DNA from 2 places in the Aneurinibacillus thermoaerophilus genome. Region 1 is predicted to be linked to the other one. Evidence: riboswitches for the same ligand, from Rfam matches in the RefSeq annotation. Region 1 holds a riboswitch; the other holds the start of a gene.

What was found. A riboswitch is a leader RNA that binds a small molecule or an ion and turns the genes downstream of it on or off. The one in region 1 is predicted to bind glycine.
Region 2: linked by a shared signal. The riboswitch ahead of gcvT (glycine cleavage system aminomethyltransferase GcvT) and the one ahead of K3F53_RS18230 (alanine/glycine:cation symporter family protein) in region 1 are both predicted to bind glycine.

Annotation. Positions count from the first base shown of each region.
Region 1 is NZ_CP080764.1:3,550,032-3,559,310, forward strand. It holds rRNA gene K3F53_RS18220 (16S ribosomal RNA) at 1-1,343, opposite strand, end outside; gene K3F53_RS18225 (hypothetical protein) at 2,056-2,322, opposite strand; glycine riboswitch at 2,618-2,742, shown strand; gene K3F53_RS18230 (alanine/glycine:cation symporter family protein) at 2,887-4,257, shown strand; gene speE (polyamine aminopropyltransferase) at 4,447-5,304, shown strand; gene K3F53_RS18240 (amino acid ABC transporter permease) at 5,519-6,166, opposite strand; gene K3F53_RS18245 (amino acid ABC transporter permease) at 6,197-6,853, opposite strand; gene K3F53_RS18250 (ABC transporter substrate-binding protein) at 6,925-7,779, opposite strand; gene K3F53_RS18255 (amino acid ABC transporter ATP-binding protein) at 7,808-8,536, opposite strand; gene hutH (histidine ammonia-lyase) at 8,784-9,279, opposite strand, start outside.
Region 2 is NZ_CP080764.1:2,435,554-2,444,832, forward strand. It holds gene K3F53_RS12680 (hypothetical protein) at 178-363, shown strand; gene K3F53_RS12685 (TraR/DksA C4-type zinc finger protein) at 411-1,175, opposite strand; gene gcvPB (aminomethyl-transferring glycine dehydrogenase subunit GcvPB) at 1,322-2,803, opposite strand; gene gcvPA (aminomethyl-transferring glycine dehydrogenase subunit GcvPA) at 2,796-4,148, opposite strand; gene gcvH (glycine cleavage system protein GcvH) at 4,152-4,544, opposite strand; gene gcvT (glycine cleavage system aminomethyltransferase GcvT) at 4,582-5,682, opposite strand; glycine riboswitch at 5,787-5,884, opposite strand; glycine riboswitch at 5,885-5,976, opposite strand; gene K3F53_RS12710 (hypothetical protein) at 6,355-6,537, opposite strand; gene K3F53_RS12715 (hypothetical protein) at 6,823-7,224, shown strand; gene K3F53_RS12720 (potassium channel family protein) at 7,293-7,679, shown strand; gene K3F53_RS12725 (YitT family protein) at 7,721-8,605, opposite strand; gene K3F53_RS12730 (DEAD/DEAH box helicase) at 8,805-9,279, shown strand, end outside.

The DNA of each region.
Region 1 (9,279 bases):
GCGATTCCGGCTTCATGCAGGCGAGTTGCAGCCTGCAATCCGAACTGAGAACGGTTTTTAGGGATTGGCTCACCCTCGCGGGTTGGCACGCCCGTTGTACCGTCCATTGTAGCACGTGTGTAGCCCAGGACATAAGGGGCATGATGATTTGACGTCATCCCCACCTTCCTCCGTCTTGTCGACGGCAGTCTCCTTAGAGTGCCCAACTGAATGCTGGCAACAAAGGACAAGGGTTGCGCTCGTTGCGGGACTTAACCCAACATCTCACGACACGAGCTGACGACAACCATGCACCACCTGTCACCGCTGTCCCGAAGGAAGCCTCCATCTCTGGAGGGGTCAGCGGGATGTCAAGCCCTGGTAAGGTTCTTCGCGTTGCTTCGAATTAAACCACATGCTCCACCGCTTGTGCGGGTCCCCGTCAATTCCTTTGAGTTTCAGCCTTGCGGCCGTACTCCCCAGGCGGAGTGCTTATTGCGTTAGCTGCGGCACTGAGGAGGTGAACTCCCCAACACCTAGCACTCATCGTTTACGGCGTGGACTACCAGGGTATCTAATCCTGTTTGCTCCCCACGCTTTCGCGCCTCAGCGTCAGTTACAGGCCAGAGAGCCGCCTTCGCCACTGGTGTTCCTCCACATCTCTACGCATTTCACCGCTACACGTGGAATTCCGCTCTCCTCTCCTGCACTCAAGCTCCCCAGTTTCAGATGGCCCTCCACAGTTGAGCCGTGGGCTTTCACACCTGACTTAAGAAGCCGCCTGCGCGCGCTTTACGCCCAATAATTCCGGACAACGCTTGCCCCCTACGTATTACCGCGGCTGCTGGCACGTAGTTAGCCGGGGCTTTCTCGTCAGGTACCGTCAGACCGGGAGGTCATCCCGGCGGTTCTTCCCTGACAACAGAGTTTTACGATCCGAAGACCTTCCTCACTCACGCGGCGTTGCTCCGTCAGACTTTCGTCCATTGCGGAAGATTCCCTACTGCTGCCTCCCGTAGGAGTCTGGGCCGTGTCTCAGTCCCAGTGTGGCCGTTCACCCTCTCAGGTCGGCTACGCATCGTCGCCTTGGTAGGCCGTTACCCCACCAACTAGCTAATGCGCCGCAGGCCCATCTGTACGCGGCTCAAAGGCCTTTCCATGCCGAACCATGCGGTTCGGCATCCTATCCGGTATTAGCTCCGGTTTCCCGGAGTTATCCCGGTCGTACAGGCAGGTTGCCTACGTGTTACTCACCCGTCCGCCGCTAACCTCAGGAATGCAAGCACTCCATCGGTTCGCTCGACTTGCATGTATTAGGCACGCCGCCAGCGTTCGTCCTGAGCCAGGATCAAACTCTCCAAAAAAGTTGAAGATTGATACGCAAGCTCGTAAGCTAGCTCATAAAGTAAAGAATGTTTTTCGGGCCCCATAAAAGTGCCTGAAATCAACTTTGAAGCTGACCTTCACTTTCATGGGATATTTAACTCGCACACAAACGAGTGTCACTGTTCAGTTTTCAAGGAACTTCTTTTTCATTTTCACCGCGTTCCAGCGGCGACTTTTTCATCTTATTATAACCTAAGATTTTTGTCAACAACTTTTTTTGTTTTTTATTCTAATTCTTCACTGTGCTTGGCAACAACCTTTTATTATAACAAAAAGGATTAGTTGATGCAAAGTTTTTAATTTGTTACAGCGATAGTTTTCATTTTATCACACCTTCGATATAAAATGCAAATCGAGTGAAGACAATCGGTCTTTTCATTTCATGTCGTTACATAGCATGTACTATGGCCTCTGTTGGCTACAGTATGGACTTTGTTTTGTTTGGTAAACTCATCCAAAGAACGTTGGCCTCCTATGAGGTTCGTTTCGTATTCCTCAGGCCAAAGGTTTGCCGCCGACTTCCTTCAGATTCGACCTCGAAGTCGACATCCTTGTCTTAAGTTAATGGCTACTACTGCCTTCGCCATTCAGGACTTGAACCCTATAGATGACCCCCATGCCGAGCGCACCAAAAAATGGCCGCTTTTAAAAGGCCATTTTTTCCCTCAAAACTATATATACTGTACCTTCCTAATTCTGTGGCTGCTGCATCTGCGCTACACGTCTGCGTACTTCCTCCAATTGCTCCACCATCTCAGCGACAGCGCGCTGATTTTCGCTTGTATTCGCTTGTGCGATTGCACGTTCTGCCTGTTCAATAGCATTTTGAGCGCCTTCAAGCGCTTGCTGGGTAGGGTGGGATTGCATCTGAGCCGCAGCATTCTTTGCCTGCTCTACCGCGTTTTGCGCCTGAGAAATCGGGTTTTGCGTCTGTATGCTGGATTGTTGATTATCCATGTGATTGCCTCCTGCTCACATTTTTTCTGTATTTAATATAAGCACCTATCATTTTCTTTATCCGTCATTCTCCCATTAAAACCTTTTACCAAAAATATTTTCAATCAATTTAAATTTCATTTAACCTCTTGATTTCTCATTTTTATTTCCTATAATTTAACTTATTAATCAAATATATATTTCGGATGAACCATGCAGGAGAAGATGAACCGTGATTCACTGGTTTGTCTACCGACGGGGCAAGAAGCAAAAGCTTCGAAACTCTCAGGTCTTGGGATCAAGTAGAACTGTATGGGGACGAAACTCTGGAGAGACCCCCTCCGCTTCCACACTAATGAAACGGAGGAAAAAGGGCACCGAAGGAGCAAGTCTGCGCCACCGCGCAGATAATCTCTCAGGTAAAAGGACAGGGATTACAAAAAAGAAAAAAAGGCCAATCTTTACTTTATTTTATGGAAAGGCGTTCTTTCACCATTTATTCTCTACCTTGCCATATCTCCAGAGACCATTTTATCCACAGGATAAAATGGTTTTTTTATTTCTAAAAAGGAAAGGGAACGGCAAATGGATGCTCTAGCAAAACTACTTGACAAAATCAACGGATACGTATGGGGAATGCCTACGCTCATTCTCTTGGCCGGAACAGGCCTTCTGCTCACTGTGCGTCTGCGTGGCCTCCAATTCACGAAACTTGGATATGCACTAAGCCTAGCTTTTGGCAGAAAACAGGACAAAACATCAGAAGGGGATATTAACCATTTCCAAGCGCTTATGACGGCTCTTGCCGCTACAATCGGAATAGGAAACATCGCGGGTGTAGCCACGGCAATTACCACCGGAGGGCCTGGTGCAATTTTTTGGATGTGGCTTACAGCCCTGTTCGGTATGGCGACCAAATACTCAGAAGCCATTCTAGCCGTCAAATACCGAGTAAAAGGAAAAAACGGGGAATACTCAGGCGGTCCCATGTACTATCTGGAACATGGACTAGGAAAAAAATGGCTGGCTGTGCTATTTTCTCTTTTCGGAATTTGCGCTTCCTTCGGCATCGGCAATATGGTGCAGGCTAATTCCGTCGCGGAAGCGGTAAAAATAAACTTCTCGGTTCCCCCAGTCATTACCGGTATTGCACTTGCCGTTCTCACTGCCTTTGTCATTCTCGGCGGCGTGCAGAAAATCGGGCAGGTAACAGGCGTGCTGGTTCCTTTTATGGCTATCTTTTATATTACAGCAGGAGTTGTGATCATACTTGTTCATATTGAGCACGTCCCTGACGCGATCGCTGCCATTTTGTCCGGCGCTTTTAACGGTACAGCGGCTGCTGGAGGTTTCCTCGGTGCGACAGTAGCCCAAGCGATTCAAATGGGGGTTGCACGCGGCGTTTTCTCGAATGAAGCTGGTCTTGGCAGCGCTCCAATCGCCGCGGCCGCGGCAAAAACCGATTCGCCCGCAAAACAGGCGCTTGTTTCAATGACAGGAACGTTTATTGATACGATTATCGTCTGTTCAATTACCGGACTAGCGCTTGTTACAACCGGCGTCTGGGAAATGGGCAAAACAGGCGTAGAAGCGACAACGCTTGCGTTCCGTAGCGTGTTCGGCAGTACCGGAAGCGTCATTTTAGCAGTTTCGATTATTCTATTCGCTTACTCCACGATTCTTGGTTGGGCGTATTACGGCACCAAATGTATCGAATACCTTCTGGGCCGCAAAGCCGTATGTTATTACCAAGCTATTTTCATTATCGTTATCGCCTTTGGTTCGGCGCTTAAGCTTCATATTGTCTGGACGTTTTCCGATATTGCTAACGGCTTAATGGCTATTCCAAATCTTATCGGTCTGATTGGATTAAGCGCAGTAGTTGTAGCTGAGACCCGACGATTTCTTGCTTCCGAAGCAAAACCGAGAAAAGAAAACACGAACCAAGCTCTATGATGATAGGAAAAGTAAAAACCTTTGAATTGTCTGCGCTTTTCCGTTATGATACCCTAAAAGAGGGACATTGCTGTTTTCTCCCGGGGACTTAAACCTTGAGGAAAGGAACTCTGTGTCTCTTTTTGTTTATATTAATGACATCATGTGAAATACATTACTTTTTTGCGAAGATCATACAAGGAGGTAGAAATGAAGCAAACACCGAACTACATTGAGAAAAAAGATGATGTATTATGGCTTACGGAAGATGAGCGCGAAAATTTGAAAATAAGCTACCGCATTAAAGAAATCGTCGCCTCGGAATCTTCTCCTTTCCAACATGTGATGATCCTTGACTCATATGATTTCGGTAGAATGCTGGTGCTTGACGGCGTTGTACAGACGACTTCAATTGACGGGTTTATATACAATGAAATGATTACCCATGTGCCGTTGCATTTCCACCCGAACCCTAAACGCGTTCTTATTATCGGGGGCGGCGATTGTGGCGCAGCGCGCGAAGTGACAAAGTACAAAAATGTGGAACAAATCGACATGGTTGAGTTGGACGAACTGGTAGTCAAATTCTGCAAAGAACACTTGCAGGAAGTTTCCGGGAATCTCTCTGACCCGCGCGTTCGTTTTATTTACAATGATGGCGTCGCCTTTGTCAAAGACATTGAAAATCACTACGATGTTATTATTGTGGATTCGTCTGATCCGATCGGGCCGGCGAAACAATTGTTTGAGTTGGATTTCTATAGAAATATCCACCGCGCTCTCAAAGAGGATGGCATTATGGTTTGCCAAAGTCAGTCGCCGATTTTCCACTTTGATGTTCTACAGCAATCATATAAGCATATCAGCGATCTCTTCCCGTTAACCAAACTGTACACTGCCGTTGTCCCGACATATCCGGGAGGGATGTGGACGTTTACAATGGGATCAAAAGTATATGAAAAACCGGTAGAACATGCTTTCCAGCAAGATACGAAATACTTTAATAAAAATATTCTCGACGCTTGTTTCCAGCTTCCACAGTTTCTAATCCAAAAATTACAGGCCTAGCGCTGGGCCTGTAATTTTTTGTTCCAGAATCATTTGACAATACACAGACTTAAATAAGCCTCCTATTATTTCTCGCCCGCTGACGTCTATTTGCCGAAGTTGGGCTGTACGCCTGGGCAGGCATTGCAACGGATACATACACATAAGAAAACGAGGCGGCACAGATGCTACGGCACCCCTTCGGGCAAGTGCATCCATCCCCTCGTTTTTTGCCTTAACGAGAATGTTCCAACCGCCGCGCAATAAGCGACAGGCTGAAGTTAACGACGAAATACAATAAAGCGATTAACAGCAGAATCGGGATAACATATGAATAATTAGTATTGTAAATAACCTGTCCATTGTGCATCAATTCCGGAAGAGCAATGATAATTGCCAGCGAAGTATCCTTCAACAGCGAAATAAACTGACTAACGATCGGTGGAATCATACGACGCAATGCCTGTGGTAAGATAATGTAGCGAAGGGCTTGCCCGTACGTTAAACCAGACGCACGCGCAGCCTCAATTTGTCCTTTATCCACCGACATCAGACCGCTTCGGACAACCTCGGAAATCATCGCCGATTCGAAAATTGTTAGCCCTACTACTGCCGCGCTGAATACCCCCAGTTTAATTCCGACATCACGCAAGGCAAAATATACAAAGAAAATAATTAAAAGCAATGGCAGATTCCTAATCATTTCCACCCATACAAATAACAGTTGCGATAACACCGGGATTTTTGTATATCGAATAATCGCCACAATAATTGCAATCACAAATGAAAGCAAAATTGCCAGCGCTGCTACTTCAAGCGTTACCAGAAATCCTTCCAGCAAATAACGCAAATTCGGCCAACTGTACGCACCAGCAAAATCCATAAACTTCACTCCTTTTCCTCTCCACTACATTCAGGCATGCTTCAGGCGACGCTCCAACCAATTCACCAGAATAGAAAGTGGTACCGTAATGGTTAGATAGAAAAAGCCGACAAGAATATACGTATCGAAAACATTAAGCGTATTGGAAGCGACAATATCCGCATGATACATCAAGTCCATTCCCGCAATAACACCTAGGATAGATGAGTTTTTAACAAGGTTAATAAACTGGTTACCAAGCGGAGGGATAACAATTCTAAAAGCCTGTGGCAAAATAACGTAACGCATCGCCTGAATATAGGTCAGACCGGAAGCACGAGCAGCTTCCATTTGGCCTTTCGAAATTGAATGAATTCCGGCTCGGATAGCTTCCGAAATAAAAGCGGCCGTGTAAACTGTAAGGCCAAGTGTGCCTGCGGTGAATGCGCCAATTTGAATGCCGAGCGAAGGCAAACCAAAGAAAAAGAAGAATACTTGAATTAATAAAGGAGTATTACGAATGAATTCAACATAACACCGCCCGATAATAACCAGAATGCGAAAAGGCGAGATGCAAAAAATGGCGAGCATAGTGCCCAACGCTAAGCTCGCGATCAATGAGATGAAACTAACTTTCAACGTTGTGATCAGACCGCTAATATACTCAGTTCGGTATTCAGACAAGATTTCAAATATTGTTTGCAGCATACGTTCTGTTCCTTTCCTCCGGAAAGATGAAAAGGGCCTGCGGCCACCGCGCCGTCAGGCCCCTTCTTCCCCTATTTTTTCTGCGGCTTTTCGCCAAACCATTTTTCGTAAATCTTGTCATACTCACCGGAAGACTTCAGTTCCGCGAGCATTTCATTGATCGTTTTCAGCATCTCGGTGTCGCCTTTGCGAACTGCAATACCGTATGGTTCATCCGTAAATAGGCCTCCCACCAGTTTGAAATTCGGATCTTCTTTCTGCATACCAAGCAGAATGGAGTTATCCGTTGTAAGAGCGTCGCCTTTTTTCGATTTCAGCGCCGTAAACGCTTCTGCATAATTCTCATACTCAGCTACTTTCGCCTGCGGAGCTTTTTGGCGAATATTTTTCGCAGAAGTGGAACCTTTCACCGCGATAACCGTCTTGCCATTCAAATCCTGTATGCCTGTAATCGGAGAATTTTTCGGAACGAGCAAGGACTGGCCTGCTTCAAAATACACATCGGAGAAGTCAACCGTTTTCTTACGTTCTTCCGTAATGGTCATAGTCGCGATAATCGCATCAATATCACCATTTTTCAGCATTGGAATACGCGTCTTAGACGTTACTTCTTTCAGTTCAATCTTCGTCTCATCACCCATGATTTTTTTTGCTAGCGCTTTCGCTATGTCAATATCAAATCCTTTTACTTGACCATCAACCGGATCTTTCTTGCCGAACAGGTTCGTGTCATACTTTACACCTACGATCAGCTTGCCACGTTCTTTCGCCGCGGCTACTGCGCTTTTTTCTGCGCTCCCGTCGCTTGCCGCCGAACCCGCATCCGCTGGTTTGCCCGCTTCCTGCTTACCGCCGCAAGCCGCAAGCATAACAGACATGACCAGCATAAAAATAAGGCTTAAAATCGATATTTTTTGCTTCACCATGTAAAACCCCCTTTATAAATTGCATAAATTAATGGTTCAACAGGCGACTCAAGAAGATGCGCGCTCGTTCTTCCTTCGGATTTGCGAAGAACTCTTTCGGCTCGCCAACTTCTACAATTTGCCCGTGATCCATAAACACCACACGATCGGCTACTTCCTTGGCGAATCCCATTTCGTGGGTCACGACTACCATAGTCATGCCCTCTCTTGCCAAGCTTTTCATCACTTCCAGCACTTCGCCGATCATTTCCGGGTCAAGCGCGGATGTCGGTTCATCAAACAGCATAATCTTCGGCTGCATTGCAAGTCCCCGCGCGATTGCCACCCGCTGCTGCTGACCGCCAGAAAGGGCTGAAGGGTAAGCATCCGCTTTGTGTAAAAGCCCAACCTTCTCCAAGTAATAACGGGCCGTCTTTTCTGCTTCTTCACGCGAAATTTTGCGCACCTTCATCGGAGCAAGCGTAATATTCTCCAACACAGTCATGTGCGGATACAAATTAAAGTGCTGAAATACCATGCCAATTTCCTGCCGCAACGCATTTAGATTTGTTTTTTTGTCATGAACATTTACGTTATCAACAATGAGCTCCCCACTTGAGATTTTCTCCAAATGATTGATGCAGCGAAGCAACGTCGACTTTCCTGATCCGGAAGGACCAATAATCACAACCACTTCCCCTTCGGAAATCTTCAAGTTAATATCCCGCAGCACATGAAAATTGCCATAGTACTTATCTACATGGCGAAACTCGATCACTATGTACCTCCGTAAACTCCTAGTTTATGTTGGATAATATTGGCTGTCCTAATTTGATCATACTATAATTAATTGATAATTGCAAATATTTTATTAATTAATTAACATTCATCATTTAGACCCTTAATATTTAGGAAAATAGACTTCAATATCCTTAATTTTTTAATTTATAGATAAACAAAGAACATAAATACAAGAGAAAAAGCGATTCATCCCCCACCTATAGAGGAAGGAGACTTCTCGCTACTTATATAAAAAATGTCGTTCCCACCATAGTTTGTACGGGTGTCTGAAGCAAAAAATTAGTCACTGCTTCGATGTCTTGCGCAAATACGCGATCTTCACTAATTGGCGCCGTAACTGCGCGGGCCATGGCATGAAATTTTCTGGTTTTCGTTGCCATCTTCTCAACCCCATGATATTCGGCTGCCTGCAATGCGCAGATTAATTCAATCGCAAGCACCCGGCGGCAGTTTTGTATAATCTGATAAGCATGGCGTGCTGCAATTGTCCCCATACTAACATGATCTTCCTGGTTGGCCGAAGACGGAATAGAATCGACGCTCGCCGGGTGTGCCAGCGTTTTGTTTTCCGAAACAAGTGAAGCAGCACAGTATTGCAAAATCATCGCACCTGATTGCAGTCCGGGTTGCGGACTTAAAAAAGCTGGCAAGCCGCTTAATTGTGGATTAACCATCCGCTCAATCCGGCGTTCGGAAATATTAGCCAGCTCCGCGACAGCC
Region 2 (9,279 bases), 1.1 Mb from region 1:
CCTTTCCGATGTTCCTCCTTACTTATTGTAGCATATTCCACAAATTCTCTCGCTTTGTTCTATTGTTTGGAAAACACCGGAAGCCGATTGAATAATTTCCCGTTTGAAAAAATAAAAGTTGAGGTAAGATATGTACATGAAAAAATTCCGAGAGTATCACAAAGGGGGAATTGCGCGATGAGGGATTTGTGTATTTATTGCGGCGAAGAGCTGGTACTCTGGGAACGAAACCGGAGCTATTGCTCCAAATGCCGGGAGGCGGCCGAAGTCGTATACGCCGATGATACGTATTATGATGACGATGAGTTACGTCATGACGACTACTACATTGATGAGTATGAAGAATTTCGCTACAAAAGATAAGCGACGATCGTTAGTGCAACAAAAAAGGAGGCCTGCTGGTCTCCTTTTTATTCTTTTACATATCCTTCATCTTCTGTATAGTCTTCCAGCAAATCTGGATTGCCTAATACAGATACGACGCGGGCGTCATCCAGCATATCTTCGTATTTTTCATGTAGCGGATCCTCTGTATTAACCCCGATATAGTTGCCCTCCATATCCGCAAGCAAAAAGCCTTCAATCTCTTCCACATAGCCGACCGATTCTTCCGATTCCACATACATATCATTATAATCCAGGCGCGCCTGTTCCCCGAAATCAGAAGGGGTATCCGAAGTACCGTATCTCGCCACTTCTTGCATCGCATCTTCCGCATCATAAAACGTGGCATCCCACGTATCATAGGCGTACGCGGCAAACGGCGGGGCAAGTATATCCTCCTCCGCCGGACGACGGCGCGATACATACTCCTCTTCTGCATGCTGCACGCAGCGCAGCGCGGTCGGCAGCACCTCCAGCCGCTCGTACGGGATATCGGCACCGCATACTTCACACATACCGTACGTCCCTTTATCCATTGCCGTAAGCGCTCGCTCTATGTCGTGTATTTCTTCCTCGCTATGTTCATGTAATGCAATGTCTTTGCCTCGCTCAAACGTTTCGCTACCATGATCGGCCGGATGGTTGTCATAGTTGGACAGATCACCCACTGTTTCCTTCATGGCCGCCCGTCCAATACCATATGCATCATCCGCTTCAAGGCGTTTTTTTATATCCTGAAGCTGGGTCTCGAGCATGGAACGAAAATGAGAAAGCTCCCGGTCTGTTAACATCCCAGAGCATCTCCTTCCTGTCTAGAAATGTAAGCCACCCAACCGCGGCCCTTCTGAATCATAGTATCTGCACTCCGACATACAAAATACCACCCGTGCCGCAAAGGCAGGGTGGTATTTCTTACATTACATATCCAGCAACCCATTTATTCCTTTGTGTACCGCAATACAGGCTTGCGCGCGGCGAGCACCTCATCCAAGCGACCGACCACCGTATTATGTGGCGCCTCTTGTACGATTTCCGGCGTCTCTTCCACCTCTTTTGCAATCTGAATCATCGCTTCAATAAATTCATCGAGCGTTTCCTTCGACTCCGTTTCCGTCGGCTCAATCATGAGGCATTCTTCTACGATAAGCGGAAAATAAATCGTTGGCGGGTGATAGCCGAAGTCAAGCAGACGTTTTGCAATATCAAGCGTACGCACGCCCAATTTTTTCTGCCGCTTGCCTGAAAGAACGAACTCATGCTTGCAGATATGATCAAATGGCAGGTCATAATATTTTGCCAATTTGCGCATCATATAATTTGCATTCAAAACCGCGTGTTCGGACACAAGACGCAGCCCTTCCGGCCCCATCGTGCGGATATACGTATACGCACGTACGTTAATGCCGAAATTTCCATAATACGCCTTAACGCGGCCGATCGATTGCGGGCGGTCAAAATCAAGGCGATACATATCGCCTTCCTTGACCACAAGCGGCTTCGGCAAGAACGGAATCAGCTCTTTTTTCACGCCAACTGGACCAGACCCCGGGCCGCCACCTCCATGCGGCGTAGTGAACGTTTTGTGCAAATTCAAATGCACAACGTCAAATCCCATATCGCCCGGACGTGCCTTGCTGAGAATAGCATTCGCATTCGCGCCGTCATAATACAGAAGGCCGCCTGCTTCATGCACAACTTCCGCGATCTCTACAATGTTTTTCTCGAAAAGACCGAGCGTGTTCGGATTCGTGAGCATCAGTGCTGCCGTATCCGGGCCGACCACCTGGCGCAACGCCTCAATATCCACGAATCCATTCTTATCGGAAGGAACGGTTACGGTCGTAAAACCTGCTACGCTTGCGGACGCCGGATTTGTGCCGTGTGCTGAGTCTGGAACAATGACTTTCGTCCGATTCTCACCCCGGCTTTCGTGATAGGCGCGGATAATCATCAAACCGGTCCACTCACCCTGCGCCCCCGCCGCCGACTGAAGCGTAACGGCATCCATACCGGTAATTGCCGCCAAATCCCGCTGTAGTTCATACATCAGCTGTAGCGCGCCCTGTACCGTCTCTTCCGGCTGATACGGATGGATACATGCAAACCCCGGATAACGGGCCACATCTTCATTAATTTTCGGATTGTATTTCATCGTGCAGGAACCGAGCGGATAAAATCCGGAGTCAACGCCATGATTGCGTCTGGAAAGCTCCGTATAGTGGCGCATGAGCTGCAATTCACTTACTTCCGGCAGTTCCGCCGGCTTCTCGCGCAAATATTCTCCCGGAATGGCAGACGCAACATCGACTTCCGGCACATCGCACGCTGGAAGCGAATAGCCCACACGACCCGGTTTGCTCATCTCGAAAATCAACGCTTTATCTTTCGCAAGCTCCGTTCTCGGCATTGTTTTAAGCATAGCGCCCTCCCTCCAATCCTTTCACCAGTCGGTCAATTTCTTCTTTCGTTCTTAATTCCGTTACAGCAATGAGCATATGCTGTCCAAGTTCCGGATAATCGCGCGACAAATCAAAACCGCCGATAATCCGTTCCTTCAACAACTCTTTATTGATCTCGCATACCGGACGCGGTGTTTTGATAACAAACTCATTAAATACCGGGGAGCTGTACGCCACTTCGTACCCTTCCAATTTTTCGATTTCCCTTTTCGCATATTGCGTTTTCTGTACATTCAAAAGGGCCATCTCCTGTACACCCTGCTTGCCGAGCGCGGTCATTGCCACCGCCGCCGCCAGCGCATTCAATGCCTGATTCGAGCAAATGTTAGATGTCGCTTTCTCCCGACGAATGTGCTGCTCGCGCGCCTGCAACGTCAATACAAAACCACGGCGCCCGCGTTCATCTTTCGTCTGGCCGACAATCCGACCCGGAATCTGACGCATCAACTCTTTTTTCACTGCGAAATAGCCGCAATGCGGTCCGCCGAAAGCCATCGGAATCCCGAACGGCTGTGCATCACCAACAACCACGTCAGCTCCGAACTCTCCCGGCGGCTTAAGGATGCCCAGCGCAAGTGGATTGGCGCTTACAACGAACAGCCCGCTATGTTTGTGTGCAATTTGCTCAATGCTTGCCAGCTCTTCGATTCCACCCAAAAAATTTGGATACTGTACAAGAACAGACGCCGTATTCTCATCAACCGCTTTCGCAAGCTCATCCAAATCAGTCAGTCCATTTTTCAAGCCAACTTCGACCACTTCCAGCCCCTGGCCTTTCGCGTATGTCCGCAAAATAGAACGGGCTTCCGGATGCACGGCGCGGGAAATGACAACTTTTTTGCGCTTCGTTTTACCGGCCGTCATCGCCGCTGCTTCCGCTAGCGCGGTCGCTCCGTCATACATGGACGAATTCGCTACTTCCATGCCAGTTAATTCGCAAATCATCGTCTGAAATTCAAAGATAGCCTGCAATTCACCCTGGCTAATCTCTGGCTGATACGGCGTATAAGCGGTATAAAACTCCGAGCGGGAAATCACATGGTTCACTACACTCGGAATATAATGGTCGTACGTGCCAGCGCCAAGGAAGCAGACGTAATCGAGCGCATTTACGTTTTTCCCTGCCAGTCGACTCATATATTTGGTTAGCTCCGCTTCCGGAATGGCTTCCGGAATGTCAAGCTCTCCTTTAAAACGCACCTCTTCCGGAATATCAGAGAAAAGCTCCGCCACATCTGAAATGCCGAGCTCCGCCAGCATTTCCTGACGATCGGCTTCCGTAGTTGGAAGGTATCGGTATTTCACGACTTACTCCTCCTCTTTGATAAACGCTTCGTACTGTTCTGCTGTCATCAATTGCTCAAGTTCTTCCGGATTGGACATTTTTACAATAACCATCCAGCCTGCGCTATACGCATCGTGATTGATTGTTTCTGGCGCTTCTTCCAGCGCACCATTTACTTCTACCACTTCTCCACTTATCGGCGAATAAATATCGGATACTGCTTTAACCGATTCGACGGTACCCATGCTCTTGTTCGCTTTCACAACAGCACCTTCTTCCGGCAGTTCGATAAATACGATATCGCCGAGCTGTTCTTGGGCAAAATGCGTGATGCCGACACGTACCTGTTCTTTATCGAGCACCTCTACCCATTCATGTTCGTTGCTGTATTTAAAAGCTGCTTTTACTTTGCTCATACTTACATCCTCCGGGTTTCTTTGTTTATTTTTTGTCTTATATTTTGGGCCGCTTATAAAACGGCGTGCTAACGACTTTAGCTTTGAGGCGTTTGCCGCGGATTTCTACGTCCACTTCCGCACCAAGATCGCTATACTCCCGCTTAATCAGCGCAAGTCCGACATTTTTCTTCAGCGTCGGCGACTGTGTACCGGTGGTTACTTCCCCGATTTTTTCTTCTCCCGCATACACCGGGTAGTGCGAGCGCGGAATCCCCCGTTCAATCATTTCGATGCCAACCAGCTTACGCGGTGCTCCGCTTTCTTTTTGCCGCTTCAACACCTCCTGGCCGATAAATGGAACCGGCTTGTCAACCTTAACCGCAAAACTGAGCCCAGCTTCAATCGGGCTAATGTCTTCGCTTAACTCCTGCCCGTACAGCGGCAAACGGGCTTCAAATCGCAGCGTGTCCCGCGCTCCAAGCCCGCACGGCAAAACGTCATCTCCGCCCACTTCCAGGATGTTCTTCCATAATACGCGCGCATCTTCCGGTTTGACATATATCTCGAAACCGTCCTCTCCTGTATATCCGGTGCGGGATACAAGCGCGCATACACCTGCTAGTTTCACCTCTGGCTTAAAGTGAAAGAAACGGATTTCAGATAAATTGGTATCTGTGAGTTTTTGGAGCACCTGTTCGGCCATGGGCCCCTGTAAAGCGAGCTGGGCCGTTTCATCTGATATATTACGCAAAATCATGTCGCCTTCCGCGTGCTGCTGCATCCAGGCTACGTCTTTCTCGATATTGGCCGCGTTAATGACCAGCAAATAATGATCTTCGCTCAACTTATATACCAGCAAATCGTCGACCGTACCACCGTTCGGATAACACATAATAGAGTACTGTGCTTGGCCTACGGCTAGCTTCGAAGCATCGTTTGTCGTGATTTTCTGTATGAATGCGAGCGTATCCTTCCCTTTCACTTCCACTTCGCCCATGTGCGACACATCAAACAGGCCCGCTTTTGTACGTACCGCTTCGTGTTCTTTTTGAATGCTAGAAAACTGGACAGGCAGTTCCCAACCACCGAAATCAATCGTTTTAGCCCCGTATTCCCGGTACAAGGGGTAAATAGGCGTTCGTTTTAAGGCTGACATCGTGTATAAGACCTCCCTTGTTTGTCGCTGGCTAATTAAGAAAAGCTCGCAGGCATTGCCACTCGCCCTTTTTCCATAAAAAAGGACAGAAATAGGGTATCATCCCCATCTCTGTCCTTTGTACCTGAGAGCTACCCGGCTTCTCAAAGCGCCGGTTTCCCCTTTGGTGGCCCGCTCAAAGCGCGAGCTCTCTCCAGAGGCGCGTCCCGCAGAGGTACTTTTGCCTGAGAGATTGATAAGGTGGGTTTGCTCCTTCGGCGACGCATCAAGCGCGTTCTCTCCCTCTGCTTTCATCCGCACGATATTTTATTATTGGCAAAAATCAAATATGTAATCCTTTTCTATGGTACCATGAATTTTAAAAAATGCAATGCTTTTTTTGATAAAATCTTAACAAAAAACAAAAAACAGCTATAAACATTTGTTTTTAAAACAAAAAAATAATATATCTCTTCTAAAAACATGAGAAAAGTGATGTAAACTCGAACATTATCATTCTTTCTTGTTCTCCGTTCCACACGCTTCTCTTCTTTGGAAATAAATAGGCAATGGAAACACCCCACGCGCCTTTCTCTTGTATTACGGTATAAACCGAAATTTGAAAAACTTACTTCTTCAACTCCCTCACCTAACAAAAAATGGAACGCACAAGCCCCGTTTCTTCTGGTGCATCTATTTCTTATTACGTCTCGGCTCGAAGACACATGTATATATAGGTTCCGTCTTGGTTAATACGATGCAATCGCCTTCCACCTCGATCTCAATCGTTCCATATCCCAGAATTTCTTGAATCTCCGGTGGCAGTACTAAATTCCCCTGTTCATCGATCCGGCCAAGCAACGGTTTTTTTTCCATTGATATGTGTGTCCCTCCTTATGGCCTGAAAGTTTCAACTGCTCCCACCCACGCTAATAGTAAAGGTAGGGAGAGCCTGTGCAATTTTAGTTATTCTACCTTTCTTATCCATTATTTCATCTCTTTCTTGCGGATTCAACACCTAAAATATAAGCCTTATATCCTGTTACTATAGAATTATTTTACTAAATCTCAGCGGAGAGCGGAGGAAAAAGTAAATAAAAAACCTTATTATAAAAGTATCCAAAAACCCTTTGTATAAGAAAAAGGAGGGGGGATAGACAGATGTTGTCAAACTGCGCCGCATGCGGCAAAGTATTTATGAAATTTTCAAAACCCGTATGTCCCGACTGCGCAAGCAAAGAGCTGGATACTGCGAAACGCATTCGCGATTATTTAAAGCAGAAAGAAAAACGGAATGCTCCCCTAATCCAGGTTTCTCAAGATCTTGACATTCCGGTTCGTTATATCGAGTACCTGATTCGCCAGAAATACTTTGATCTTGCACGCTACCCAAACTTACAATACCAATGTAAAAACTGTGATACGCTCATCTCATCCGGTGAATATTGTGCAGCATGTGCTGAAACATTGCGTAATCATTTGCTCAGCGTACAAAAAGACAAGACAAAATCCGATAAACAAAACGACGAGTCCCACGAAAATTTCTATAGATCACGGCTATAACTTTCTCGCTTCAGCATACACATGTACAAATACACTCTCTACTATGTGTATGTAACGGATGTGAGGAAATGAAATCGACAATCGCGGGACAGAAAACTTGGTATAATTTTTTATTATTATTTCTGCTCTATATGAATCTCGTGCTTTCTTTCGGTCTCGTGTACTGCGCGCTTGAATGGCTGGGACTTGGGTTTATTCTTGATCATTACGCCTCAGCAGCGCATCAAAACCAATGGTATGACCGGATTACCCGGTCCTTTTATTTTAGCGCGATAACACTTCTCTCCGTCGGGTATGGCGACTTAAGTCCTTTTGGTCTTGCGCGCGGCGTCGCAATGATCGAAGCGATGGTAGGATATGTGCTGCCGGCCGCCCTCGTCATTCGATATGTTATTCCTCCGATCGCTCCCCCTAAACGGTTTCGGCTTCCATCTCACCGCAAGCCGGAAAAGTAAAAAGACGAGGCATGCCAAAGCTTTTGCCCCGTCTTTTTGCTTTAATGAACGTTCAGCTTTTTAAAGTTTCCACCTTTTACGTTATGGATTGAGCCGACTGCAAGAAACGCCGCTTCATCTATATCTTCGATGATCGCTTTAAGCTTTGCTTCTTCCAGACGGGTAATTACGCAGAAAATGACTTTTTTATTGTCCCCTGTATATCCGCCTTCCCCATTCAAATACGTAACGCCCCGGCCCAAGCGCGCGAGCAAGGCCTCACCGATTTCTTCATATTTATCGCTAATAATCCACACCGAACGCGATTCATCCAACCCTTGGATTGTCACATCGATCATTTTAAACGCGATATAATACGCGATCAGCGAATACATAGCGCGATCCCAGCCAAATACAAATCCGGCGCTACCCAAGATAAAAATATTGAAAAACATAACCGTTTCCCCGACAGAAAACGGCATTTTTTTGTTAAACAAAATAGCGACAATTTCTGTACCATCAAGCGAACCACCGTAACGGATCACCATTCCCACACCGATGCCCAAGATGATTCCGCCAAACACAGCCGCAAGCAACGGATCAGCCGTCACTTTCTGAACCGGATGGAGAAGCGTTGTACCTAACGACATCACTGCAACGCCCAGCAATGTGGATATGGCAAACGTTTTTCCAATTTGTTTATATCCGACAAAAAGAAATGGAAGATTAAGAAAAAATAAGAAAATGCCCAGCTTAAGTCCTGTCAAATGTGAAAGAATAATAGAAACACCAACAATTCCTCCATCAATAATATTGTTCGGTACAAGGAAAATTTCCAGCCCGACCGATACGAGAGCAGCACCCAGTATGATAAACAGGGCACGTTTTAAAATTTTGGGTGTCGAAAGTCGTTTGTGCGTGCGCTTGTGTGCTTGAATATACTCCACGAATTTCCTCCTAATACGTAAATTTTTTCACTTATATTATACCAAAACTGCACTCAAAAAAGCACATAAAATACAGGCTTTACTCACATGGGTCTGACAAAAAGAAATGGAGGATGAGTGCCGGTAACTTGTATAAATGTTTGCCTTTTTGCGCATGCTACATTTGCGTAGGCATCGGAAAAAAGAGGGTGGATTTCATATGACAGACATTCCTGTTTCTTTTCAAAGAGACTGGATTGACGGATTGAAGGCGAGAATGGCAGAAGACGGACCTTGGCACCATAGAGAATTGTACCGCCTGGCATGGGAAGCGGCGCGAGCAAGCGCGGTGCATGACTTCAATGAATTGCAGTGCCTGCGTCATCTGCCATATTTTACGCCCCTGCCGCATCAAATTGAGACGGCGCAAAAGGTCATCTGCGATATGCATGGCCGCGCCCTGCTTGCAGATGAAGTAGGTCTCGGAAAAACCATTGAAGCTGGTCTTGTATTGAAAGAATATATAGTACGCGGTCTGGTCAAAAAAGCGCTAATTCTCGTGCCTGCTTCGCTTGTCGTGCAGTGGGTGCGCGAACTAAATAACAAATTTTTGATCTCAGCGGCGGCGCAACGCAAAGAATACATGTGGACTCAATATGATATTCTTGTCGCTTCGATTGATACGGCAAAACGCC